2 regions of the Nocardia sp. NBC_01377 genome follow, and region 1 is predicted to be linked to the other one. Evidence: predicted binding sites of a transcription regulator. Region 1 holds the regulator's gene; the other holds the start of a gene.
What was found. The regulator HspR, encoded in region 1, represses chaperone genes until heat shock. The targets are predictions, from matches to a motif close to ANNTGAGTNNNNNNNACTCANNT.
Positions count from the first base shown of each region.

Region 2: a site for HspR is predicted at 5,920-5,942, ahead of clpB (ATP-dependent chaperone ClpB). Genes of this name have one in related genera too.

Region 1 is NZ_CP109566.1:7,016,071-7,023,887, reverse strand. It holds gene OG225_RS32420 (MarR family winged helix-turn-helix transcriptional regulator) at 1-308, shown strand, start outside; gene dnaK (molecular chaperone DnaK) at 714-2,561, shown strand; gene grpE (nucleotide exchange factor GrpE) at 2,558-3,160, shown strand; gene dnaJ (molecular chaperone DnaJ) at 3,218-4,375, shown strand; gene OG225_RS32400 (heat shock protein transcriptional repressor HspR) at 4,375-4,776, shown strand; gene OG225_RS32395 (globin domain-containing protein) at 5,526-6,695, shown strand; gene OG225_RS32390 (FAD-binding oxidoreductase) at 6,822-7,610, opposite strand; gene OG225_RS32385 (FAD-binding oxidoreductase) at 7,777-7,817, opposite strand, start outside.
Region 2 is NZ_CP109566.1:4,017,115-4,024,931, reverse strand. It holds gene OG225_RS18550 (alpha/beta hydrolase) at 1-466, shown strand, start outside; gene OG225_RS18545 (universal stress protein) at 595-1,518, opposite strand; gene OG225_RS18540 (SRPBCC family protein) at 1,555-2,211, opposite strand; gene OG225_RS18535 (hypothetical protein) at 2,294-2,530, opposite strand; gene OG225_RS18530 (magnesium transporter) at 2,769-3,059, shown strand; gene clpB (ATP-dependent chaperone ClpB) at 3,219-5,768, opposite strand; partial or broken gene OG225_RS18520 (IS701 family transposase) at 6,219-7,337, shown strand; gene OG225_RS18515 (hypothetical protein) at 7,360-7,524, shown strand.

The DNA.
Region 1 (7,817 bases):
GCATCCATCGCAATGTCATGGTCGGATTGGTCGACGAGCTGGAGAAACGCGAACTGGTCGAGCGCCGCAAACATCCCACCGACCGGCGCGCCCACGCGGTCTATCTGCTGCCCGCGGCGCACGAGGTGCTGGCCCGCGCGTACGAGGCCGTCGACGCCCTGGAGTCGGAACTGTTCGCGAACTTCGGCGCGCAGGACAGGGCGACGCTGCTCGCACTGCTGCAACGGCTGTCGGTGGACAACGGGCTGCGTCGCGGCATCCATCCCGGACTCACCGGCGACCGGAGCGCGCCACCGCCCTGTAGCTGACCGCCCTGTGACCGACCGCCCTGTGGCACATCCCTCGGCGACACTCGGGATCGTCGGGTCACAACTGACGCACATTGTCGCGGCGCGGTGGCAGGTGCGTGTCCGTCTGACGAGAATGGCGGCGCGGGCGGACTTTCTTCGGCGTCCGGGAATCTTTTCGGCCGACCGCCCGTTGAGCCTTTCGACAAGGTTGAGTGATATCGACTCAAGTTCAAGTTGACTCCCGGACGGAATCGGGTGCAGGATTGAGCCGACCACACTCAGCATTGCTGGGACCGTGCTCCGTGAGGTGTCTGGGGCGAGGTCTCGCGGCAGCGGAAAAGCCCGACTCGGGCCCACCGCGTCGCAGGGCGGCCCCCGCCCGGCACCCACACAACAGGTTTTCGTCAACTAGGAGGAATCACCATGGCTCGTGCGGTCGGAATCGACCTCGGGACCACGAACTCGGTCGTCGCCGTTCTCGAAGGCGGCGAGCCTGTTGTGGTCGCCAACTCTGAAGGATCGCGCACCACCCCGTCCGTCGTCGCGTTCGCCAAGAACGGTGAGGTCCTCGTCGGCCAGCCGGCGAAGAACCAGGCGGTCACCAACGTCGACCGCACCATCCGCTCCGTGAAGCGCCATATCGGCACCGACTGGAACGTGGAGATCGACGGGAAGAGCTACACCCCGCAGGAGATCAGCGCGCGCACGCTGATGAAGCTCAAGCGCGACGCGGAGTCCTACCTGGGCGAGGAGATCACCGACGCGGTGATCACCGTTCCCGCCTACTTCGAGGACGCCCAGCGCCAGGCCACCAAGGAAGCCGGCCAGATCGCCGGTCTGAACGTGCTGCGCATCGTCAACGAGCCCACCGCCGCGGCCCTGGCCTACGGCCTGGACAAGGGCGACAAGGAACAGACCATCCTGGTCTTCGACCTCGGTGGCGGTACCTTCGACGTCTCGCTGCTGGAAATCGGTGAGGGCGTCGTCGAGGTCCGCGCGACCTCCGGTGACAACCACCTCGGTGGCGACGACTGGGACGAGCGCGTCGTCTCCTGGCTGGTCGACAAGTTCAAGGCCAGCGCGGGTATCGACCTGACCAAGGACAAGATGGCGCTGCAGCGGCTGCGCGAGGCCTCCGAGAAGGCCAAGATCGAGCTCAGCTCCTCGCAGAGCACCTCGATCAACCTGCCCTACATCACCGTCGACGCCGACAAGAACCCGCTGTTCCTCGACGAGCAGCTGACCCGCGCCGAATTCCAGAAGATCACCTCGGACCTGCTCGACCGCACCCGCGCGCCGTTCCAGTCCGTGATCAAGGACGCGGGCATCTCGGTCAAGGACATCGACCACGTCGTGCTCGTGGGTGGTTCCACCCGCATGCCCGCCGTCACCGAGCTCGTCAAGGAGCTCACCGGCGGCCAGGAGCCCAACAAGGGCGTGAACCCGGACGAGGTCGTCGCCGTCGGCGCGGCTCTCCAGGCCGGTGTGCTCAAGGGCGAGGTCAAGGACGTCCTGCTGCTCGATGTGACCCCGCTGTCGCTGGGCATCGAGACCAAGGGCGGGGTGATGACCAAGCTCATCGAGCGCAACACCACCATCCCGACCAAGCGCTCGGAGACCTTCACCACGGCCGACGACAACCAGCCGTCGGTGCAGATCCAGGTGTTCCAGGGCGAGCGCGAGATCGCCTCGCACAACAAGCTGCTCGGATCGTTCGAGCTGACCGGTATCCCGCCGGCTCCGCGCGGCGTGCCGCAGATCGAGGTCACCTTCGACATCGACGCCAACGGCATCGTCCACGTGACGGCCAAGGACAAGGGCACCGGCAAGGAGAACACGATCAAGATCCAGGACGGCTCCGGCCTGTCCAAGGAGGAGATCGACCGGATGGTCAAGGACGCCGAGGCGCATGCCGCCGAGGACAAGGCCCGCCGCGAGGAGGCCGAGACCCGCAACCAGGCCGAGTCGCTGGTGCACCAGACCGAGAAGTTCATCAAGGACAACGAGGACAAGGTGCCCGCGGACGTGAAGTCCAAGGTCGAGGCGGCCATCGCCGAGGCGAACGAGGCGCTGAAGGGCACCGATATCGCGGCGGTGAAGGCCGCGGTGGAGAAGCTCGCCACCGAATCGCAGGCGCTGGGCCAGGCGATCTACGAGGCCTCGGCCGCCGAGCAGTCAGCGAACGGCAACGGCACGCCGAACCCCGCCGACGATGACCAGGTCGTGGATGCCGAGGTCGTCGACGAGCCGGTCGACACGGAGAAGAAGTGACTCGGGGCAACTCCGAGCAGGAGCCGATCACCGTCGTCGACAACAGGAAGATCGATCCGGAGACCGGTGAGATCAGGGAGCAGGCGGCTGAGAACGGTTCCGCCGCCGCTGCCGAGCCTGCCGACACCAGCGGTGAGCTCGCCGAGCGCACCGCCGACCTGCAACGGTTGACGGCCGAATACGCCAACTACCGCCGTCGCGTCGATCGCGATCGCAAGACCGCGATCGACGCGGCGAAGGCCTCGGTGGTCACCGAATTGCTCGGAGTGCTCGACGATCTCGACCGGGCGAGGGCGCACGGCGATCTGGAGACCGGACCGCTGCGGTCGGTGGCCGACAAGCTCGCCGACGCGCTGCGCAAGCAGGGCCTGGAGGAGTTCGGGGCCGAGGGCGATCCCTTCGACCCGACCCTGCACGAGGCCGTGCAGCACGAGGGTTCCGGGCACGATCCGGTGATCGGCATCGTCATGCGCAAGGGTTATCGATTCGGCGACAGGGTGCTTCGGCACGCGCTCGTCGCAGTGACCGACGCGGCCGAACCGGTCGAGCCATCCGAGACAGAGGCTTCGGATGCTGATGCCGAAGCGAACAACCGGTAGACCCGCGGGAAGCCGCGAACGCCGAATATCCGACACCGTGAGAGGAGGAGAGACCGGGTGAGTCAACGGGAGTGGATCGAAAAGGACTTCTACAAGGAGCTGGGTGTCTCCTCCAGCGCCTCGCAGGACGAGATCAAGAAGGCGTATCGCAAGCTCGCCCGTGATCTGCATCCGGACGCCAATCCGGGTGACGCCAAGGCAGAAGAGCGGTTCAAGACCGTCAGCGAGGCGCACGCCGTGCTGTCGGATCCGGCCAAACGCAAGGAGTACGACGACACCCGCAAGTTGTTCGCGGGTGGCGGCTACGGCCGCGGCGGGTTCACTCCCGGTGCGGCGGGCGGATTCTCGCAGGATTTCAATATCGGCGACATCTTCGGCAACGCCAACGCGGGCGACGGTGGCCTCGGAGATCTGCTGGGCGGCCTGTTCAATCGGGGCGGCGCGCGGACGACGAACCGTCCGCGCCGCGGCGCCGATGTGGAGACCGAGACGACACTCGGATTCCGCGAGGCCGCACAGGGCGTCACCGTTCCGCTGCGGATGACCAGTCCCTCGCCGTGCACCACCTGTCACGGCAGCGGCGCGAAGCCGGGGACCAGCCCCCGGGTCTGCCCGCATTGCAACGGCGCGGGCGTCATCAGCCGCAATCAGGGCGCGTTCGGCTTCAGCGAGCCGTGCGACGACTGCCGAGGCACCGGATCGATCATCGACGATCCCTGTGTCGACTGCCGTGGCACCGGCATCCAGAACCGGACCCGCACCATCACGGTGCGGATTCCGCCGGGTGTCGGTGACGGGCAGCGGATCCGGCTGGCCGGACAGGGGGAAGCGGGATTACGCGGCGCGCCCTCGGGCGATCTGTACGTGAGCGTGCACGTGAGCCAGGACAAGGTATTCGGCCGCAACGGCGACGACCTGACCCTGGTGCTGCCGGTCAGTTACAGTGAGTTGGTCCTGGGGACAACGGTTTCCGTGCCGACGCTGGAGGGTCGGGTCGGTGTCAAGGTGCCTCCGGGCACGGCCGACGGCCGGATTCTGCGGGTGCGCGGGCGCGGTGTGCCCAAGCGCGGCGGCGGCGCCGGTGACCTGCTGGTCACCGTCAAGGTCGCGGTGCCGCAGAAGCTCGACGACAGTGCCGCCGAAGCGCTGCGACGCTACGCGGAGGCGGAACAGACCAGCGGGTTCGATCCCCGCGCCGGATGGGCAGGTGCGTAATGTCCACTGATCCGAAGAAGGCCTCCGGTGGGGCCTCGCGTGCCGAGTTCTTCATGATCTCGGTGGCGGCCCAGTTGGCGGGCATGCACGCGCAGACTCTGCGCACCTATGACCGCCTCGGACTGGTGACGCCGCAACGCACTTCGGGTGGCGGGCGGCGCTATTCGGCAAGGGATGTGGAGTTGCTGCGCGAAGTGCAGCGGCTGTCCCAGGACGAGGGCGTCAACCTGGCGGGTATCAAACGGATCATCGAATTGACCAACCAGGTGGAGGAGTTGCGGCAGGCCGTCGCCGAGATGGCGGCCGAGCTGGAACGACTGCGTGCGGGGTACCGGCCGGATTTCGCGCCGCCGCAACGCAGTACCGCACTGGTGGTGTGGAAACCACGCCACCAGCGCTGAGTTCACGAAAACTTCGGGCCCCGGCCCGGCGCACTTCGCGTGTGCCGGAATCCGGGGCCCGAAGTCGTTTCGCGGGAATACGCGCCCGGTATTCCACAGCTGTGCAAGCCCCCTGTTCACACCTGTGGACAAATACGCGTCGCCTCGGTTCGGGATCGTGTCGTGATGGGAGAGCGGGCGTCGCGGTGGTGCGCGCCGATCGGGGGAAACCATTCGGCAAACTTCCGATCGGGTCCCCGATTTCCGGACCGCATCGGAAATGGCCGGATGCCCCGGGATTTTCCCTCCCGCCGCGTGGATTCGTTAGCCGACGGTAAGCGGGTCCGGATCCGAATCCGGCCGTTCGGATTCGAGCATCGCACCGCCGGATCGTCGGTCGCCCGCAGCCCTCGCCCCGCTCGCGTTCCGCCTCCGCCCGACCCGTATCGGCGGCGGGTGACCGCGCTCGAGTTGCCGAAAAGTCGCTCCGGGGACAGGATTCGGACGAAGCTTGCAAAACGGATCGTGCGAATTCGGTGGATGGATGTCCGAATCGACCTGGTATTATCGGTCTTTCAGTCGGTTTCTCGCATGTTTCTCATTATCCATCCTCGTTTCGTAGAAATTACACGCTTGATGTTTAACAGTGACGTTCCGTAGCTGGCAAACCTCGCCTACACTCCTTGGCATCGGCTGCTGACGAGTGTCCCGCGGCATCTCACTCGCTGGCACGTTATGTGTTCCGAGTGCGAAATGGGGTTGTGACGCAAATGGATTCGCGCACCGTCGCTTTGATCAGAACCACGTTCAAGGCGGTTGCTGCGGAGGAGGGGGGTCCGGAGAAGCTGGCCAGTTCGTTCTATGCGACATTGTTCACGGACTACCCCCACGTCCGCGATTTCTTTCCCGCGGCGATGGACTCGCAGCGTGACCGGCTGGTCAAGGCCATTTCCTACACGCTCGATCGGCTCGAGGAGCCGAACAAGTTACTACCATTCCTCGCCCAACTGGGGCGCGACCATCGCAAATACGGCGTCAAGCCGGAACATTACGTCGCGGTGGCCACCTCGCTGAAAACCGCGATGCGTCGCTTCGCCGGTACCGAGATGTGGACCGACGAGGTCGAGCAGGCATGGGACGACGGATTGACCGTCATCGCCGAGACCATGATCGGCGCGGCAGACCAGGAGAAGACGCCCGCGGTCTGGTCGGGCACCGTCATCGAGTCCCGTTCGGTGCTGCGCAATCTCACCGTCGTGCGACTGCAACTGGACAAACCGATGAGCTATGCCGCGGGCCAGTACATGAGCGTGCAGGTGCCGTCCCGGCCGCGGATGTGGCGCTACCTCTCACCCGCCGTGCCCGCGAACGCCAACTGCGAGATCGAATTCCACATTCGCAGCGTGCTCGGCGGCTGGGTCAGTCCGGCCATCGTCGGCCAGACCCAACTGGGGGAGACGTGGCTGCTCGGTTCGCCGCTCGGCGGTCTCGGGGTGCCCCGCAACACCAAGCGCAAGATGTTGATGATCGGCTGCGGCACCGGAATCGCGCCGCTGCGCGCGCAGATCATGTCGATGGCGCAGCGGCGAACCAATCCCAAGGTGCACCTGTTCGTCGGTGGTCACTATCCGTGCGATCTGTACGACCTCGAGACGCTGAGCCGACTTGCCGTGGCGAATAAATGGCTCACCGTCACCCCGGTGGCGGAGAACGACCAGAACCCGTGGTGGTATGTCGATTCCGGTGAACCCACACCGGAATTACCCGGTCTGGAACCACGGATCACGGGACAGATCGGCAAGATCGTCGCGGGTTTCGGGTCGTGGGCCGATCGCGATGTGCAGATCGTCGGTTCGCCATCGATGGTGCAGACCACCAAATTCCGGCTGATGGCGGCCGGTACCGAGACGAAGAACATCCGGCACGATCCGCTGTTCTGACCGGATCCTGCCCGGCGGCGGCTCTTCGTCCGGGCGAAGGCCGGGATCCAGGCGGGTGACTACTATCCGCGAGTCTGCGAATGGATCCCGGCCTTCGCCTGGACGAAGATCACCGCACCGGGATGGTCAGAGTCCTTCGACCTGGATGCGCTCGGCGGGCGTCCCGGTTTCGAGCAGACGATCCACCGTCGATCGCGTCATCCCCGGCGACCCGCAGACCAGTACCTGATGCGAGGTGAAAGCCCCGTGCGAGCCGACCACATCGGCGAGGCTGCCCTGAAGCAATTCGTCCTGTGAGAAGCCGATATCGACCTGGGAACGCCGGTGCCACTCGTCGATCCAGGAAGGATCCTCGGTGTTGTCCACCACCGGAACCACGGTGAGCCAAGGGAGTTCGTCCGCCAGAATGCTCAGCATATCGGCGGCGTACAGGTCGCGCGGGTAGCGTCCGCCGACGAACAGGTAGGTGCGCGGCGGCTCGGTTCGCCTGGCCAACTCCAGGATCATCGCCCGCATCGGCGCGAGGCCGGTGCCGCCCGCGATCATCACCACGTCGTCGCCGTCCGGATCGACCCGGAAGGAACCCGCGGGAGCCGAGATCCGCCATTCGTCACCGGCTTCGGTATCGACCACCAGTTGACCGCTGAGCCATCCGCCCGGCACCGTCCGCACGTGGAATTCCAGTTTTCCGTCGAGCGAGGGCGGGAGGGCGGGCGTGAGCCGACGCCGCACCTCCGGCTGCTGCGGCACCCTGACCTCCACCGACTGCCCCGCGGCGAAGGGCACGAATTCACCGATCAGCCGGATCACGGCGACATCGTGGCGCAGCCGGTGGTGCCCGACGACCGTTGCGGTCCACTCGGGCGTCGCGTCGAACGGCGCGGCGCCGTTGCCGCGCGTGCTCGGATCCGTCATCAGTTCTCCTGTGTCCAGCGGGTGTGCCCGCGTGCCGTCGCCGTGGTCGGCATCGGGCGATCATGCCGCATCGGCGCGGGTGTGTCCGTGGGGCCCGGTGGCCGGCGCAGCCCGGATGAGCACCGTGCCGTCCGCGTCGATCGGTCGCCCGGAAGTGGATCGAGGCTCATACCGGATCGGCGCTGATGATGTGCTCCGGCGTGCCGA
Region 2 (7,817 bases), 3.0 Mb from region 1:
CACCGCCGCGCAGCGGCTGCCTGACCCGGCCGGGTTGCTGCTCTGCTACGGCGTCTACCACGCCGAGCTGCCGCCGCTATCGGAATCGGTGCGCGCCAGCGTACGTGGGCTCGCCGGATACCGGCAGTTGACTCCGCCCGCCGTTCATCGGATGAGCCTCAACTATGTCGGGGACGAGAGTCTGCTGAGCAGTGGTGCTTTTCCCGGGGGTGGCGAGCTGACCGGCCTGCCGCCTGCTCTGCTGCTCGACGCCGATCACGATACTTTGCGTGCCTCGGGTGAGGCCTTCGCCGCCGAACTCGCCGCCGCCGGCGTCCCGATGACGTACTCCGTGGTGCCACATACCTGGCACGGATACCTGAATCGCCGTCACCTGAACGGATTCCGCTACGCCATGGCCGCAATTCGAGGCTGGTTGGACGAGTTGGACGGAGAACTGGTCACCCGCCCGCTCGAACCATCCTGAGGCCGCTGTCGAACCCGCGGGAACCCGCAGGAATCGCCGGGTTCGCCGTGACCTCGACGTGGGATTCGCCAGGGCGGGGTCAGCCTCGCGCGGTCGGGCAGTTTGCTCCGTTCGTGGCGGTCAGCGGTTCATGCTCGCCGTTCATGGGTGATCAGCACGGGGCAGTGCGCGTGCTGGACCAGAAAGTTGCTGGTGGATCCGAACAACAGACCTGCGAACCCGCCGCGGCCGCGGCTGCCGACCACTATCAGTTGTGCTCTGATCGACCAGCGGGTCAGCTGCTCGGTAGGCCCGGCCAGATAAACCTTGCGGGTGACGGCGACATCGGGGTACTTCTCCTGCCACCCGGCCAGGCGTTCGGCGAGGATCGCGGACTCCGCGGTCTCCAGTTGGTTCGCGTCGATGGACAGGGCCTTCTTGCCCGCGAACTCACCGGCATCCCAATCGCTCCAGGAGTGCACGGCGACCAATTCTGTTCGGCGTTCGGAGGCCTCCGAGAATGCCGCCGCGATGGCGGCTTCGCTCGAGGGGCTCCCGTCGATGCCGACCACGACGGGGCCGTCGCGGCGAACACCCTGGTCGGTGCCCGAAGCACGGACGACCACGGTCGGACCGTGACCGTGGCTGGTTACCGCGAGCAGCGTCGAGCCGAGGTGCGCGAAGGTCCCTGTGTCGACTGTGACGCCCAGGACCACCATCCAGGCAGTTTTCGAATAGTCGATCAGCAGACGAGTGGGTGAGTCGTCGGAGATCTCGGTTTCTATTTCCAGCTCGGGGGCGATTTCGCGCGCCGATACCGCCGCTTTGTCGAGGACCGCCCTCGCATGCTCGCGGACCGCGTCGATGATCGCGGGTGTGATGACGTCGTGGCTTTCCACCGAGGAACTCAGCGTCAGGAGATCGATACCGTGCACGATCCGCAAGGGGCGACGGCGCTGTGCCGCAGTCTCGGCGGCCCAGCGAACAGCCAGATCGCTGCCGCGAGAGCCGTTTACGCCGACCACCACTGATCCCTGCTCGTGTTGTGGTGGGGTGTCGGGATGGTGGTCCATGGTGAGTACCTTTCAAGAGTGCGGGAATCGAAGGAATCAGATCCGGGCCAGCGGTGCGGCCGGTAAAGCCGTGCTCTTCTGTTCGGCGCGTCGTGCGATGCCCAACAACATCTTTCGCTCCATGACCCAGCTCCCCGGTTCCATGATCACGCGATTCAACAGTCGGACGGGCGCGGAGGCGGTGGGTGTCACGATGCGATTGCGGCTGATCAACCGGGTGCCGCTGACGCCGGGGTACAGCCCGAATGCCCAGATCCAGTTTCCGTCGGTCGAGCGGAACACGAGGGTGCGTTCGGGCTCCAGTTCGGTGACGCGCATTGTCGGCCCGCTGGTCCCCAGGCTGAGTGTGTCTCCGACGGCGAGGTCTTGGAATTGGGGCAGAATTTCATCGGCGCTGTGCATGTCGAGTCCGAGCAGGTTTTCGATCCAGTCATAGGTGTAGGCGCCGCCACGGCCGGGCCCCATTTGTACGAGCCAAGGCCATATCGCGGAGGGCGGGGCCTGGACGGTGACGGCCCTGGTAGCGACGATGTCGGGTATGGGGAGCAAGTCGTCGCCGGGCATCGTCCGTGTCGCTTCGTCGGGCGTGGTGCCCCAGTTGAGGCATCGGTCGCGAAGCAGTACCTGGTAGCCCACTGCCAAACCAGCGAGGTAGGTGCCGAGGCCGATCGCGCATGCCGTGGTTTTCTTCATACCGATACGGTCCGTCCGACTGTCGATATCAAGGAAGGGCACTTGGGCCGTAGTGGCGTTGACCATGGTCGTCGCTGCTCGATCAGCGACGGCGGCGCTTGCGGACTGCGACGCCCCAGCACAGGAGCCGCGATGCCGCCGCGAGGTAGAGGATGAGGACCACATACAGCAACGGCCCGTAGTCCGCCGACCACCCGGAGATCCTGCTGCTGATGACCAAGGGGGTGAAGAGCATCGTCAGGGCGAGAAGGATCGCAGGCACGCCCAGCGGTGCCGCAGGATCATCTGCCTGGGGAGCGAGGCGTCTGGTCTGCGTCATGTTCGAAGTGTGTCGGACCCCACGGCTTCGCACGTAGAGGACTCCGACCTCGGAAACAGGGTCCAAGGCCGGTGACTATGAGTGCCGCAGCTGACCTGAGCTGCCTGTCTACCGCCGCGTACCGATTCGAGACGCGAGATCGGGGCAGAGGCTGTCGTGGTGATACGGTGAAACCGCGCTACCGTTCGCCGGTGAGTGACCCCGCCTCCCATGGCTCCTGGTCGGCTTGATCGGATCCATGTTGGCCGCAGGACTGGTGGACGCCTTCCAAAGCCAACTGGAGCGCCAAGTCCTCCTCGGCTTCTTCATACCCGCGATCGTCTACTTGGCGGACGCGGTGGGCACCCAGACAGAGGCGCTCGTCATCCGCGGCCTGTCGGTGGGGGTCGGTATCAAACGAATTCTCTGGCGCGAGACGGTCACCGGACTCCTCATCGGCGCGCTCGTCGCCGTCGCCGCCTATCCGATCACCCTGCTGTTCTGGCACGATGCCGCTGTCTCGGTCTCGATCTTCGTCTACTTGACGTGAACGCGGTTGTTGTCGGTTGACCGGGGGTGCATCGCCGAGCGTCCACGCTGCGCTGCGGACCTTTCAGCGCATCCGTGTTTCGAACATTCGCAGTGCTGTCGATGGCGACCGGCGTGAAAGTGCTGTTCGCCATCGACGGGCAGGTGCCGCACGGTCGGCTCATGTGCTGACAGTGAGCGAATCGCCGTCCTCGTTCACCTTCACGGTGTCGCCGTCGATGATCTTTCCGGCCAGTAGTGCTTTGGCGAGGGTGTCGCCGATGGACTGCTGGATCAGTCTGCGTAGCGGTCTGGCGCCGTAGGCCGGGTCGTAGCCCCGCACCGCGAGCCAGGATCTGGCCGAATCGCCGACGTCGAGGGTGAGCCTGCGTTGGGCGAGCCGTTTCTGGAGTTGGGCGAGTTGGATGTCGACGATGTGTTGGAGTTGTTCCTCGTCGAGCGCGTGGAACATGACCACGTCGTCGAGCCGGTTGAGGAATTCCGGTTTGAACGCCGAGCGCACCGCGTTCATGACGAATTCCTGGTCGCCGCCGGCACCCAGGTTCGAGGTCAGGATGAGGATGGCGTTGCGGAAATCGACCGTCCGCCCCTGACCGTCGGTGAGGCGGCCTTCGTCGAGGACGGCGAGCAGGATGTCGAAGACATCGGGATGGGCCTTCTCGATCTCGTCGAAGAGCACCACCGAGTACGGCCGCCGCCGCACCGCTTCGGTGAGTTGACCGCCCTGGTCGTAGCCGATATACCCGGGGGGCGCGCCGACCAGGCGGGCCACCGCGTGCTTCTCGCTGTACTCGCTCATATCGATGCGGACCATGGCGCGTTCGTCGTCGAACAGGAAGTCCGCCAGGGCCTTGGCCAGTTCCGTCTTACCGACGCCGGTCGGGCCGACGAACATGAACGAGCCGGTCGGACGGTTCGGGTCGGCGACCCCGGCGCGCGCTCTGCGCACCGCGTCGGAGACAGCTGTGACGGCCTCCATTTGACCGACGACCCGCTGACCCAGTTCCTGCTCCATGCGCAGCAGTTTCCGGGTCTCGCCCTCGAGCAGCCGCCCGACCGGGACGCCGGTCCACGCGGAGACCACCTCGGCGATATCGTCGGGGCCGACCTCCTCCTTGAGCATGACCGAACCGTCGGCGGCCGATTTGGAGACCTGCTCGGCCTGTGCCAGATTCTTCTCCAGTGCCGGGATCCGGCCGTAACGCAATTCCGCGGCCCGGCCGAGATCACCGTCGCGTTCGGCCCGCTCGGATTCCCCGCGCAGCGATTCCAGTTCCTCCTTCAGGACGCGGACCCCGTCGATGGCGTTCTTCTCGTTCTGCCACCTGGTCGTGAGCTGGTTCAGTTTCTCCCTGTCGTCGGCGAGTTCCTGGCGCAGTTTCTCCAGCCGCGCCTTGGACGCCTCGTCGGTCTCCTTGCTCAGCGCGACCTCTTCGATCTCGAGCCTGCGCACCGCGCGCTCGACCTCGTCGATCTCGACGGGACGGGAGTCGATCTCCATGCGCAGCCGCGACGCCGATTCGTCGACCAGGTCGATCGCCTTGTCCGGCAGGAACCGGGAGGTGATGTAGCGATCCGACAACGCCGCCGCCGCGACCAACGCCGAATCGGTGATGCGCACACCGTGGTGCACCTCGTAGCGTTCCTTGATGCCGCGCAGGATGGCGATGGTGTCGGCCACCGAGGGCTCACCGACGAGCACCTGCTGGAAACGGCGTTCCAGGGCGGCGTCCTTCTCGATGAACTTGCGGTATTCCTCGAGGGTGGTCGCGCCGACCAGGCGCAACTCACCCCTGGCCAGCATCGGCTTGATCATGTTGCCCGCGTCCATCGCCGATTCACCGGTCGCGCCCGCGCCGACGATGGTGTGCAGCTCATCGATGAAGGTGATGACCTGTCCCGCGCTGTTCTTGATGTCCTCGAGCACGGCCTTGAGCCGCTCCTCGAACTCACCGCGATATTTCGCGCCCGCCACCATGGCGGCCAGGTCGAGGGAGACCACGGATTTGCCGCGCAGCGACTCCGGCACGTCACCGGCGATGATGCGCTGGGCCAAACCCTCCACGATCGCGGTCTTGCCGACACCGGGTTCACCGATCAACACCGGATTGTTCTTGGTCCGACGGCTCAGCACCTGCACCACGCGGCGGATCTCGGTGTCGCGCCCGATCACCGGATCGAGTTCGCCCGCCCGCGCCGCCTCGGTCAGATCGGTGGAGTACTTCTCCAGCGCCTGATAGCTGCCCTCGGGATCGGGGCTGGTGACCCTGGCGCTACCGCGCACGGTGGTGAACGCCTCACGCAGCCCGTCGGGGGTCGCGCCGTACTTCGTCAACAGCATGGTCACGTCCGAATCGCCCTGCGCCAATCCGACCAGGACGTGTTCGGTGGAGACGTATTCGTCACCGAGTTCGGTCGCCAAACGCTGAGCGGCGGTGATCGCCGCCAGCGCCTCGCGTCCGAGCTGCGGGGTCGTGGTCGCGCCGGTGGCGCGCGGCAGCCGGTCGACGATCTCTTGTGCCTCGCGTCGTACCGTCGCCGGATCGGTTCCGACAGCCTTCAGCAAAGGAGCGGCGATACCGTCGGTTTGATCCAGCAACGCCACCAGCAAGTGCGCCGGACGAATCTCCGGATTACCCGCGGCCGAGGCCGACTGCAGTGCGGCGGTCAGCGCCGCCTGGGTCTTGGTGGTGGGATTGAACGAGTCCACGAGCACCTTCCTACCTAGTTGATATACCTATTCGTACTGGGCTGTCTCCGGCTCGTCGAAGAGCATTCAGTCAGCAAAAGCAGAGACCAATGCCACCGCTGACGACCTTCCGGCCTGAAAATGCCTTGTGCACTGGAGTGAAGACCAATGGAGTTGAGTCCATTGCGCTCAACTCTATTGGTTCGTGCCGATGTCCACGGTTGGTGTCGCCGCGCGTAGGCCACTTTCGTGCCCGGCGATAGTAGTTTGGTGCGGCAACCGCGAAATCGCGTGGTGCAGAATTAGTTCGGTCTCGAGGCTGTGACGAGTCGGCGCGCCGACAGGTACCTCGATCGAAGGTGGTTCGGCGAAAGTGGACTGCTCGATTCAACAAGCGGGAACGCGAGAGGTCCCCTTCTGGATTAGTACTGCAACGGCACTCGGTTGAGTGTGTGCTGGTAGATCTGGCATGTGGTGTTGGATCGTGTTGTGGCCGAGTTGGATTCGTTGATGTCTCGGATAGGTTCCCGGTTCGCGCGGTCCGAGCCGCGGCAGCGGGCGCGGGAGTACGTGTCGGGCCTGCTGGCCGGTTTGGAACGCAAGAACGGGTGGACTCTGGCCGAACGCGCTGGTGAGGGGTGCCCGGACGGGATGCAGCGGCTGCTGCGCAAAGCCGATTGGGATGTCGAGGGGGTGCGTGACGATGTGCGGGACTACGTGGTCGAACACCTCGGCGACCCTGACGCTGTGCTGGCCGGTGACGAGACCGGGTTCTTGAAGAAGGGCACCAAATCTGCTGGGGTGCAACGCCAATACTCGGGCACAGCCGGGCGTACGGAGAACTGTCAGATCGGGGTGTTCCTGGCGTACGCGTCGAAGCAGGGGCACGCGCTGATCGATCGGGAACTCTATGTTCCCGAGTCGTGGACCAGCGATCGCGAGCGTTGCCGCGACGCTGGGATTCCCGACGAGGTCGAGTTCGCCACCAAACCCCGGCTGATGATCGCCATGCTCGAACGCGCGTTGGCCGCGAAGGTGCCGTTCGGGTGGTTCACCGCCGATGAGGCCTACGGGCAGGCCGGTTACCTACGGGACTGGTGCGAAGACCACGACGTGTTCTACGTGATGGCCACCCGCTGCGACCACCAGATGGCCACCCGCGCCGACCGTGTCGCGCGCGCCGATGATCTGGTCGCCGAGTTCGGCGGCCGCACCTGGCAGCGGCTCTCGGTCGGCGCCGGCGCGCACGGACCGCGCGAATACGACTGGGCGCGCCGCCAAATCGAGGGCACCTGGGCCGCCGGGCGAGGACACTGGCTGCTGGCGCGACGTTCGCTCACACCCAACAGCAGAGGCGAACTCGAGATCGCCTACTACATCTGTTACGGCCCCGCCACCGCCCGGCTGGTCGATCTGGCCTGGACGGCCGGGTCACGCTGGCATGTGGAAGAGGCGTTCCAGCAGGCCAAAGGGGAAGCCGGACTCGATCACTACCAAGTCCGCAGCTGGCGGGCCTGGCACGCCCACATCACCCTGTCGATGCTCGCCCTGGCATGGCTCGCCGCGTCGAAAACCCTTGCTGCAAAGGGGAACCAGTGACCTCGACGAGGGCATGATCGCTCTCACGCTACCGGAGATCCGCCGCCTGCTCATCGCGTTCGTCCTCACCCCACGCCATGCCGCCGATCACATCTGGTCATGGTCGACCTGGCGACGACGACGCCAGCACCAAGCCCGCCTCAGCCACTACCGGCGACGCGGACATCCACTTACCTGAGCGCCGAGTGCCGTTGCAGTATTAGCCGGTGAGCAGGCGCGCCTTGCGCTTTTGCGGACACTCGTCCGCTACGCCGAAAGTGCCCCGATGTTCGAGTCACTCGAATCGTGAATGAGAACGCCCCCCCGGAGGGCTTGTGCGCCGCGAGTCCGACCGTGCCCAGCTACCTGTGGTTGATCGCCGCGGGCGCGGAGGCTTCGCTGCTGTGACGCTCGGCTCGGTCGGTCCGAACGCGCTCCAAGCCCCCATGCTGCCGATCATTATCGCCCTACCGGAGCTGTGATGCTCCGCTG